2 regions of the Pseudoalteromonas sp. S1650 genome follow, and region 1 is predicted to be linked to the other one. Evidence: predicted binding sites of a transcription regulator. Region 1 holds the regulator's gene; the other holds the start of a gene.
The links. The regulator sigma-54, encoded in region 1, starts transcription at its own class of promoters, with help from an activator protein. The targets are predictions, from matches to a motif close to GTTGGCACGNNNNTNGNNT.

Region 1 (5,155 bases):
TATTAAGAGTTTTGTAATTTAGAAAAGCGAGCGATATAAAAGTAGGATATTTAAAGGGAATTTTAAATATCCGAAGTAAGTTTACCGTAAACCTTGAAGTCTTAGCAAATGCTATTCTTGCTCGTGAAAGCGTTGCGCAATTAATTCGCCGATTGCCGTTAATGCAGCGTCAGCGTCAGGACCTTCGCATACAACACGAACCTCTTTTCCTTGACTACTTTCAAGGAGCATTAACGCTAACACGCTGTCGCCTTCAGCTTCTTTCTCATCTTGAAAAAGTGTAATTTTGGCATCAAATTGCAGTGCTAGTTGCGCTAAAACAGTCGCAGCGCGAGCATGTAAGCCAAGTTTGTTTTGAATTAAAAAGGTATCTTCAGCGTGCATTGTTGGTGCCTAGTTAGATATCTTGTTCGCGGTGGCGAATTTTTACATTAGCATGAGTTTTAGAAAAGCTTTCACCAATTGTTTGCGCTAAGTAAACAGAACGGTGTTGGCCTCCTGTACAACCAATTGCAATGGTTAGGTAACTGCGGTTGTTGCGCTCTAGATGTGGCAACCAAGTCTGTACAAAGGTTTGAATCTGCCAAGTGAATTTTTGCACTATGCTGTGGCTAGCTAAATAATCCCTGACAGGCTGATCGAGGCCGGTTAGTGGCTTTAAATCAGGCTCCCAGTGTGGGTTCGGTAAAAAGCGTGCATCAAAAACGTAGTCAGCTTCTTTTGGAATGCCATGCTTAAAACCAAACGACATAAACGTAATAATCAGTTTTTTATCTTTCTTACCTAAAATCTTTTCACGAATTGATTCTGCTAACTGATGAACACTCAAATCAGTGGTATCAATCATAAAGTCAGCGCGGGTGATCAGCACATCAAGCAGGATTTTTTCTTGTTTAATGGCAAGATCAAGCGGTAAAGAATCAATCGATAATGGATGCAAACGGCGAGTTTCAGAAAAGCGCTTAATTAGGGTTTGGTCATCACTATCTAGGTAGAATAGTGTTGGGTTTGCAAAACCTGGCAGGTACTCAAGAATATCATTAAACTCTTGCTGCTCTTTCGGTAAGTTACGTACGTCGATACTGACGGCAATTTTGTCATAATTATCAGAAACACTTCGCACGAGCGAAGGCAGTAGGTTGACAGGAATATTATCAACACAGTAGTAGCCTAAGTCTTCAAGAACTCGTAAAGCGACCGATTTCCCCGAGCCTGAGCGACCGCTGATAATTATTAATTCCATTTATGCCTCTGATGCAATTACTTGAAATAGTTGCTGATCGCTTGTAGCACTTCGCAACTGTTTACAAAAATCTTTATCTTTAAGTCTATCAGCAATTGTTGACAAGGTCTTCAAGTGCAACTGGCAATCGCCATCTGGTACGATGAGTGCCACAAAAATATCAACGGGACGATTGTCTATCGCATCAAAATTGATGGGAGATTCACTGACAATAATAAATGCATGAGGTTCATCAGCACCACTCATTCGACCGTGGGGAATAGCTATTCCTCGGCCGATACCTGTACTACCTAACTTTTCCCTGTTCAGAAAAGCATCTAGGATATCTTGTTGAGATAAATGAGGAAACTGCTGGTGAGCTAACTCGCTAATATACTCAAGAATTCTTTTTTTGCTATTAAAAAGGACCGCAGCTTTGCTGCAGTCCTGATTAGTAAGTGAACTAAGTTTCATAATTTAATGTCGAGCTAATTTCTCTTTATGCTTAATGACTTGGCGATCAAGTTTATCGATCAATGAGTCAATTGCTGCGTACATATCTTGATGTTCTGTAGAAGCGAACAACTCGCCTCCGTTTACATGTAAAGTTGCTTCTGCTTTTTGGCTTAATTTTTCTACATCTAAAATGACATGAACATTATTAATATGATCAAAATGCCTTTCTAGTTTTGCGAACTTAGTGTTTACATAGTCTCTTAATGAATCAGTGACTTCTACGTGACGACCAGTTAAATTTAGTTGCATAAGCATTTTCCTTCTATGTAAAACGTCTAAATCAGACTTTTACGCTGATTAGACGGAGGTATTGCTAGAGACTCACGATATTTTGCAATTGTACGTCTAGCTACTTTAATTCCTTGCTCAGCCAATATATCTGCAATTTTGCTATCACTCAATGGTTTAACCGAGTTTTCTGCAGCAACTAACTTCTTGATTAAAGCGCGAATTGCTGTAGAAGAACACTCACCACCATTTTCGGTGCTGACATGGCTTGAGAAGAAATATTTCAACTCAAAAATTCCCCTTGGGGTATGCATATATTTTTGTGTTGTAACCCGAGAAATCGTCGATTCATGCATTTCGACCATTTCAGCGACATCGTTTAGCACCATTGGCTTCATTGCTTCTGGGCCATGTTCAAAGAAAGCTTGCTGTTGTTGCACGATACAGTTGGTCACTTTTAGTAAAGTATCGTTACGGCTCTCTAAGCTCTTAATAAACCACTTTGCTTCTTGTAAGTGAGAACGAATAAATTGGCTGTCGCTACTTGATTTAACAGAGCGAGACATCGCTGCATATTGGCTATTCACTCTAATTTTTGGCATACAATCTGGGTTTAACTCGACTACCCAGCGGCCTTTCACTTTTTTCACTGATACATCGGGTATGACGTACTCAGATTCTTCGCGTACTATGCTATCCGCAGGCTTAGGATTTAAGCTGTGAATGAGCGTCATCACTTCTTTAAGCTCGTTTTCTTTAAGCTTAGTCTTTTTCATTAAAGTGCGATAGTCGCGACTTGCTAATAATTCGATATGCTCAGATAAAACCATTTTAGTTTCAGCTAAATATGGCGTATTGGCATCGAATTGACGAAGTTGTATACACAGGCACTCTTGTAAACTTCGCGCGCCGATACCAACTGGATCGAATAACTGTATTCTTTTTAAGACAGCTTCAACTTCATCGAGTTCGATTTCTTCTTCATCATTATTTTGATTAAAGCTTTCGACAATATCTTCGCAGCTAACCGTTAAAATACCTGAGTCATCGATAGCTTCAACGATGGCAACGGCAATCGCTTCATCGGTAGGACTAAATGGTGTGAGCTGTAGTTGCCACATTAAATATTCTTGCAGTGTTTCTGTTGAAGCACCTTGGTAAATAGACTCGTCTTCAGGCATTGGCCCAGACGATGTTGATGGGGCGGCACTCATGTACTCATCCCACGTAACATCCATAGCTAAGTCATCGCTAACCGTATCCTTACTCAGAGCATCACTGCTTTCTTGCTCGAATTCGCTAGGTGCTTCGTCGGCAGACGCGCTGACTTGTACATCGTCAGACTCCGCTTTTTGCTCATTCTTACCGATGCTTTCTTCGTTGTAATCCGCTTCTTCCACTTCAAGCAGAGGATTACTATCAAGCGCTTCTTGAATTTCTTGCTGGAGATCCAATGTACTGAGCTGCAACAAGCGAATGGCTTGTTGCAGTTGTGGAGTCATTGTAAGTTGCTGGCCCATGCGCAGCTGTAATGATTGCCTCATGTATCCCTAACAATCCTTTTTAAGTTATCGGTAACGGTGAAGACACTGTTATCGATTTATTGTCATTGTATAAGTCTAGCAGATGCTCTAGTCGGTGGCGTAATGGTTACAGCCTGAATTGCTCGCCTAGATAAACATCACGTACAGTTTGGTCAGCTAATACGTGCTCAGGTGTCCCTGATGCAATTAGCTCCCCATGAGAAACAATGTAGGCTTTTTCACAAACATCAAGGGTTTCTCGAACATTATGGTCAGTAATAAGTACACCAATACCACGATTTTTTAGGTGCTCAATAATTTTCTTTATATCTAACACCGAAATAGGATCAACACCAGCAAAAGGCTCATCTAAAAGGATAAATTTAGGATTAGCGGCTAATGCACGTGCAATTTCAACGCGGCGTCGTTCACCACCTGACAGTGCCATACCTTGGCTATCGCGAATATGTTGAATGCTAAATTCATCTAATAAGTTGTTAAGCGTCTCTTCGCGCGTTGTTTTGTTAAGATCTTTGCGGGTCTCTAATATGGCCATCAAGTTTTGGTAAACTGTTAATTTTCGAAAAATAGACGACTCTTGTGGTAGATAACCAATACCTAAGCGCGCACGGCTGTGCATTGGCAAAAGCGTGATATCGTTATCATCGATGCTTATTTTTCCTTTGTCGCTTGGTACGAGGCCTACAATCATATAGAAGGTCGTTGTTTTACCTGCACCATTTGGCCCTAACAAGCCAACAATACTGCCCGCTTCAACTTCAAGACCGACATTTTTAACCACTTGGCGGCCTTTGTAGCTTTTAGCTAAAAGCTCTGCTTTTAATGTGCTCATGGTTGGCCTTTATCGTCTTTTTTATTTTCTACAGGCACTAAAATAGTGTGTACACGATCTGTTGAGTTTTCGTCTTTTTCTGCGCTGATCAGCTGTTGAGCCATATCATAGGTAATGCTTTTTGCCGTTACTTTTTGACCCGCTTGAGTGACTTCAGCTTCGCCATTGAGTGTTAAGAAGCGTTTCGCAACATCATAACGAACTTCTTCGGCGCTGGCGCTCATCACGGTACCATCAGCTTGCTTTTCTTCGAAGTAAGCTGGTTTGCCTGTAGCGATAATTAATTCGACTGTACCTTCGGTGTCACCGCCATGTGCCTCAAGTCGCTCTGCTGTAATGCGACGATCACCATGCACGATCTCTACGTTACCTTCAAATATGCCAACGCCATCTTTTAGTTTACCGACTTGGCGATCTGAGCTAATGCTAATTTGAGCGCCTGTTTGCTCGGCAGCTGCGCCCGAAAAGGCAATCAATAAGCTTGGGATCAGGAGTAATTTCTTCAGTTTATTGGTCATAGTATATGGTTCGTGTATGGTTAGTTAACTCAACAATTTCGGCTTTTAAATCGGCTTTTAAGCCTTTACCGGTAATTTTTAAATTCGGTCCTGTTAGTGTTACAGGTTGCTTTGAAAACATCGTCATTTTATCAATGTCGACATTAATATTTTCTGCTTTTATGTCTTCGATCATACCGTTATGGGTTAAGTTTTTAGCAACTACATCCCCTTCAAAAATCAGCTGATCATTTTCGTATAAAGTAGCTTCTTTGGCTCTTACTTGCCAAACTTGCTGATCGCTATAAATAGTAAA
Region 2 (5,155 bases), on a different contig from region 1:
GTTATATGTAGCACTTGCTTCAGGGTCAAACGGTGTCACTGTTGGCGCAGAGGCACGTGAATCAAGGTTAAATGATGAATAAACATTCGTGGTTGCACGTGGTGAACCTGATGCATCAGGAATTTGTAACGCCGAAGATGTACTTAAGCTAACAGAAGTGGTATCACCGGTTGCTTCATCAACAGGGAAACCTTGTAAGTAGTTACCGCTTGCATCAACAATGAAGTTATCCTGGTTTAATTTAAACGCACCTGCACGAGTATATGTGAAGTCTTGCGCGCCTAAGTCATTCGCCATTGCGAAATAACCTTCACCAGTGATCGCTAAGTCAAGAGAGTTATTTGTGAAAGATAACGAGCCTTGGTGGAATTGCTGTGCCACCATTGTCGTTCTTACACCGTCACCATTTTTTGTTTTACCAGAACTAAATACTGATGATGCGTATACATCAGCGAACTCTGCACGAGACTCTTTAAAGCCCGTAGTATTAACGTTAGCAATGTTATTTGCGGTAACGTCTAAATCTTTTTGCGCGGCTGCTAAGCCTGTTAATGCAATATTGAAGCTCATAACTCACCTCTAACCTATCTCTTAGCCTAAGCTAACCCAAACCTTTTTTACTTATGCGATTTCAGCTATATCAGTTAGCCTAACCGCACCCTCTTTTGTATTTACGATAATGCCGCTTGCGCCATTAATATTGACACTTTCAATATTCTTAAAGGTCGCCATTGGCATACTGCTGTAGTCTCCATTTACAAAGCCTTCAGCACTGATGTCATATTCACCTTCAGGTAGCACATTGCCATCATTGTCTTTACCATCCCATTCAAAACGCAGTGCCCCCGCTGACTGAGAACCTAATTCAATGGTACGCACTAACTGGCCTGATGAATCCGTTATTCTTAGCGTTAAAGATTCAACAGCGGTTTCTGCAACCACCGACCCTTTAGCTAGATTTTCGCCATCAAAGTCAATGGTGCCAGACTCAAGTAACGCTTGCTTACCAACAAGAGTCGAAGCCTGTAACGCAGAATTTGATGTCATTGATGCAGTGAGTGAATCAAACTTCTCGTTTAAGTTTGAAATACCTTCAGCCATGGTAAAGTTCGTCATCTGCGCAATCATTTGATCGTTATCAGCAGGATTACTCGGATCCTGAAACGACAACTGCTGTGTTAACAACGAAAAGAAATCTTCCTGAGAAAGCGTGTTGTTGTCTTCTTCAGTTGTTTGCGTACTACTTTGATTCCAACGCAAACTATCCATATAGGATGATGATGCAGAGCTGATGTCGTTACTCATAACTTATCCTCGGTTACCGTTGTCCTAACAACAGTGTTTTACTTAACATTTGCTTAGCTGCATCAGCAACTTGCACATTTGTTTGGTAAGAGCGAGAGGCAGAAATCATATTTGCCATTTCTTCTACAACATTAACGTTAGGTTTGTAGATATAACCATTTTCATCCGCACTTGGGTGGTTCGGGTTATATTCAATTTGTAGAGGTTTATCACTCTCTACAATGCCTAACACTTTAACGCCAACAGAAGAGCCCTGAGGATTGCTTTGTGATGCTGACGCTTTAGTCAACTCTGCAGCAAAAACAGGGTGGCGCGCTCGATATGTCTGATCTTGACTAGAACTAATCGTATTTGCATTCGAGATATTACTGGCTGTGGTATTTAAGCGAACATTTTGCGCACTCATACCGGTTGCTGAAATATCAAAAACATTATACAAACTCATGATTAAGCTCCTTGACTACCGAGGGCTTTTTTAAGGCCTTTAATTTTACTACTCATAAATTGCAGGCTTGCCTGATACTCTAATGAGTTCTGTACATACAAGTTTCGTTCCACTTGTATATCGACTGAGTTACCATCACCTGTATCTGCTTGATTTGGCGTACGAAACATTTCTGCGCTGCCAACAAAACGACTGCCCCCGGCAATATGTTTAGCATCGGTTCTTACCATGCTATTGCCGCCTTGTTGGTTGCTTTTTGCCGCTTTTAATGCCGAGGCAAAATCGATATCTTTCGCTTTATAGCCCGGCGTATCAGCATTAGCGATATTTGTCGCTAATAACTCAGCGCGTTGTGAACGGATCAACATCGCATGAGGATGAACACCAAATGCTTTATCAAAACTGATAGCCATAACCTTCTCCAAAAAATTGACTCTGTAGTGGTTAATGCAAAAGCTAAGCCAAAAATTTAGGAGTGATTTGATTTATATAAGAGACTGAAAAATAGGTAAATTTAGCAACCTAAGGACTAGGTTGCTAAGGAGAGTTTACTTTTTCTGATAGATGATACCCGGGTTACAACGAACCATATCAAAGCTATCACTTAAGCCCGCCATTGATTCTGACGCACCTAAAAACAGGTAACCTTTCGGGTTTAAAGCTTGAGCAAATTGAGAAATGATTTTAGCTTTTACTTCTGGTGAAAAGTAAATCAACACATTACGGCAAAATATGATGTCAAACTTGCCCATTAAAGCGTATGAATCGAGTAAGTTTAAATGTCTAAAGCTGACCATTTTACGTATAGGGTCAACTACCTGAGCCATTCCGTTACCGCTGTCCTTGAAGAACTTTTGACGACGCTCCATCGACAATCCACGAGCAAGGGCTAGCGAGTCATACTCAGCATTCTTGCACATATCAAGCATGGTATTAGAAATATCAGTGCCAATAATTTGCGCACCCATCTTTAATACGCCTGGGTTTTTAGATTGGAACTCGGCAACAGACATGGCAATTGAGTACGGCTCTTGACCTGATGAACTTGCCGCTGACCATATCTTTAGTGGCCTACGCACATCTTTAAGCTCAGGAAATAGTTTTGTTTTCAATAACTCAAACGGATATTGGTCACGAAACCAAAGCGTTTCATTGGTTGTCATCGCATCAACGACAGCGGCACGAAGCTGCCTCTCATGAGGGCTTAGTGTTTTACTTACCAACTGTGATAAAGACTCAACATTAAAACGCGCCATAAGCGGCGCAAGGCGGCTTTTAACTAAATAAAGTTTATTATCGCCAAGCACAATGCCACATTGTTGCTCTAAAAAAGAGCGGAATTGATCGTATTCGCTTTGTTGTAAATGCTTATTTTCCAAAGTAATACCACCTATAAATAATTAATCACAATGAACCCACTTCTTCACAGCTGTCGCTAATTCATCTGGGTTAAATTTTGCAATAAAATCATCAGCACCCACTTTTTCGATCATTGCTTGGTTAAACACCCCACTTAAAGAGGTATGCAAGATCACATGCAAAGGTGATAATTTTGGATCAGCCTTAATTTCAGCGGTTAAGGTATAACCGTCCATTTCTGGCATTTCTACATCAGATATTAATAGACCAACACGTTCAGTAATATCATTTTGACAATCGAGCTGAGCAATCTCTCTTAAACGTAAAAGCGCTTCTTTTCCGTTTTTAGCTAGTTCAGTTTGTACACCTAGAGGTTCAAGCGCACGCTTAACTTGGTTTCGAGCTACTGCAGAGTCATCAGCAATAAAGACAATACGCTCACCTAAGTCACGCTGAATCTCACCTTCACCAACTACTTCAGCACTCACTTCAGTGTTAACTGGGCAAATTTCGTTTAATATCTTTTCTACATCGAGAATTTCAACTAATTCGTTTTCAATCTCAGTGACCGCAGTTAGGTAAGAATAACGTCCGGCTCCCGAAGGCGGCGGCATTATTTTTTCCCAGTTCATATTCACGATGCGTTCAACACCACCAACTAAAAACCCTTGCACTGAACGGTTGTACTCAGCAATGATGATAAAACTGTCTTTGATATTTTCAATTGCAGGGCCACCTACAGCCATCGATAAATCAATAACAGAGATAGTTTGACCACGGATATGCGCAACACCGCGAATGTACGCATTTGATTTAGGCATGTTAGTAAGTGGTGGACATTGCAGAACCTCTCTTACTTTAAACACGTTTATACCAAAGCGTTGTCGCCCTCTGAGTTTGAATAATAGTAATTCAAGGCGGTTTTGCCCAACCAACTGAGTACGCTGGTTAACTGAGTCTAAAATGCCTGCCATTTCAATCTCCTAAAGATAAACAATCAGAGCTGGAACAATAATTGCCTTCTTTGTGTTAAAGCTACATAAGGTTACAAAGCGTCTGTTTTTTGACGCAAAATATTTATACCTTGTTTTCAACCATAAGCATAGTCGAAACAATATGAGTTTGTTAAAAAAAAGCCGAAGATACAGTGTTTTTTATTTTCTTACTAGCCTGTTGTGTACAACACAACTACAGGCAGAAGTTTATAATACCGAGCAACTTCAACAAATCGCCATCGATTTTGTTAGCGAGCAGCTCCCTGATCTGGACACCACACCTCAAATTAGTGCTTTACCATTAGATAGTCGCATTCCTGAGAGGTTATGTGAGTCACCAATTAACAAAGAGTTACCAACAGAGCCTCCTTTTAATCGGCAGGTAACTGTACAACTTAAGTGCCAAGATTTAAATAGTTGGACCCAATACGTTCACGTGCGCATTATTGAGCTCGAACCCGTGGTTGTTGTTACCACTAATTTAGCCCGTGGAGAGGTCATTCGCCCTGAACATTTACGCCTCGAAATGAAGCCAAAGCAATTTGTTAGAACGCAATATGTTCAAGATGAGGCTATACTTATTGGCAGTCGCAGTAAGCGCAATTTACGTGACGGCACGCCTATTGTTATGAGCCAGGTTTGTATGGTTTGTAAAGGCGATAATGTAACTATCTATGCTTCATTACGCGGCTTAAGAATTAAAACCACCGGAATTGCTCTAGAAGATGGCACGTTAGACGAATTAGTACGTGTAAAAAACAAAAAATCAGGTAAAGTATTAAATGCACGTGTGGATGGGGTCGAGTCTGTACAAGTAAATATTTAATTTTTTATATTTATGCTAAAGTATCCGCTGTGCCCGCCGATATAAAGGCATATGTTGGGTAATGTATAGGTCAAAATTATGGTAAGCAATGTCAATAATGGTCAACAACAGCCTTCTGTGTTGACAAATACCAAGCAAAAAAAGCTTGATTTACAAAAAGATAATGCTAATGCAGCCGCTGCAAAATCGGCCGCACCAAAAGCAAGTGCGGATTCTGTGAGCTTA

Region 2: the regulator sigma-54 is predicted to act here: its motif matches at 2,198-2,216, upstream of flgB (flagellar basal body rod protein FlgB).

Annotation. Positions count from the first base shown of each region.
Region 1 is NZ_PNDF01000115.1:13,501-18,655, reverse strand. It holds gene CWB80_RS21620 (HPr family phosphocarrier protein) at 112-384, opposite strand; gene rapZ (RNase adapter RapZ) at 398-1,243, opposite strand; gene ptsN (PTS IIA-like nitrogen regulatory protein PtsN) at 1,244-1,696, opposite strand; gene hpf (ribosome hibernation promoting factor) at 1,700-1,987, opposite strand; gene CWB80_RS21600 (RNA polymerase factor sigma-54) at 2,014-3,510, opposite strand; gene lptB (LPS export ABC transporter ATP-binding protein) at 3,617-4,342, opposite strand; gene lptA (lipopolysaccharide transport periplasmic protein LptA) at 4,339-4,860, opposite strand; gene lptC (LPS export ABC transporter periplasmic protein LptC) at 4,850-5,155, opposite strand, start outside.
Region 2 is NZ_PNDF01000109.1:4,432-9,586, reverse strand. It holds gene flgE (flagellar hook protein FlgE) at 1-570, opposite strand, end outside; gene CWB80_RS21360 (flagellar hook assembly protein FlgD) at 622-1,305, opposite strand; gene flgC (flagellar basal body rod protein FlgC) at 1,319-1,750, opposite strand; gene flgB (flagellar basal body rod protein FlgB) at 1,753-2,163, opposite strand; gene CWB80_RS21345 (CheR family methyltransferase) at 2,299-3,129, opposite strand; gene CWB80_RS21340 (chemotaxis protein) at 3,151-4,083, opposite strand; gene flgA (flagellar basal body P-ring formation chaperone FlgA) at 4,226-4,930, shown strand; gene flgM (flagellar biosynthesis anti-sigma factor FlgM) at 5,009-5,155, shown strand, end outside.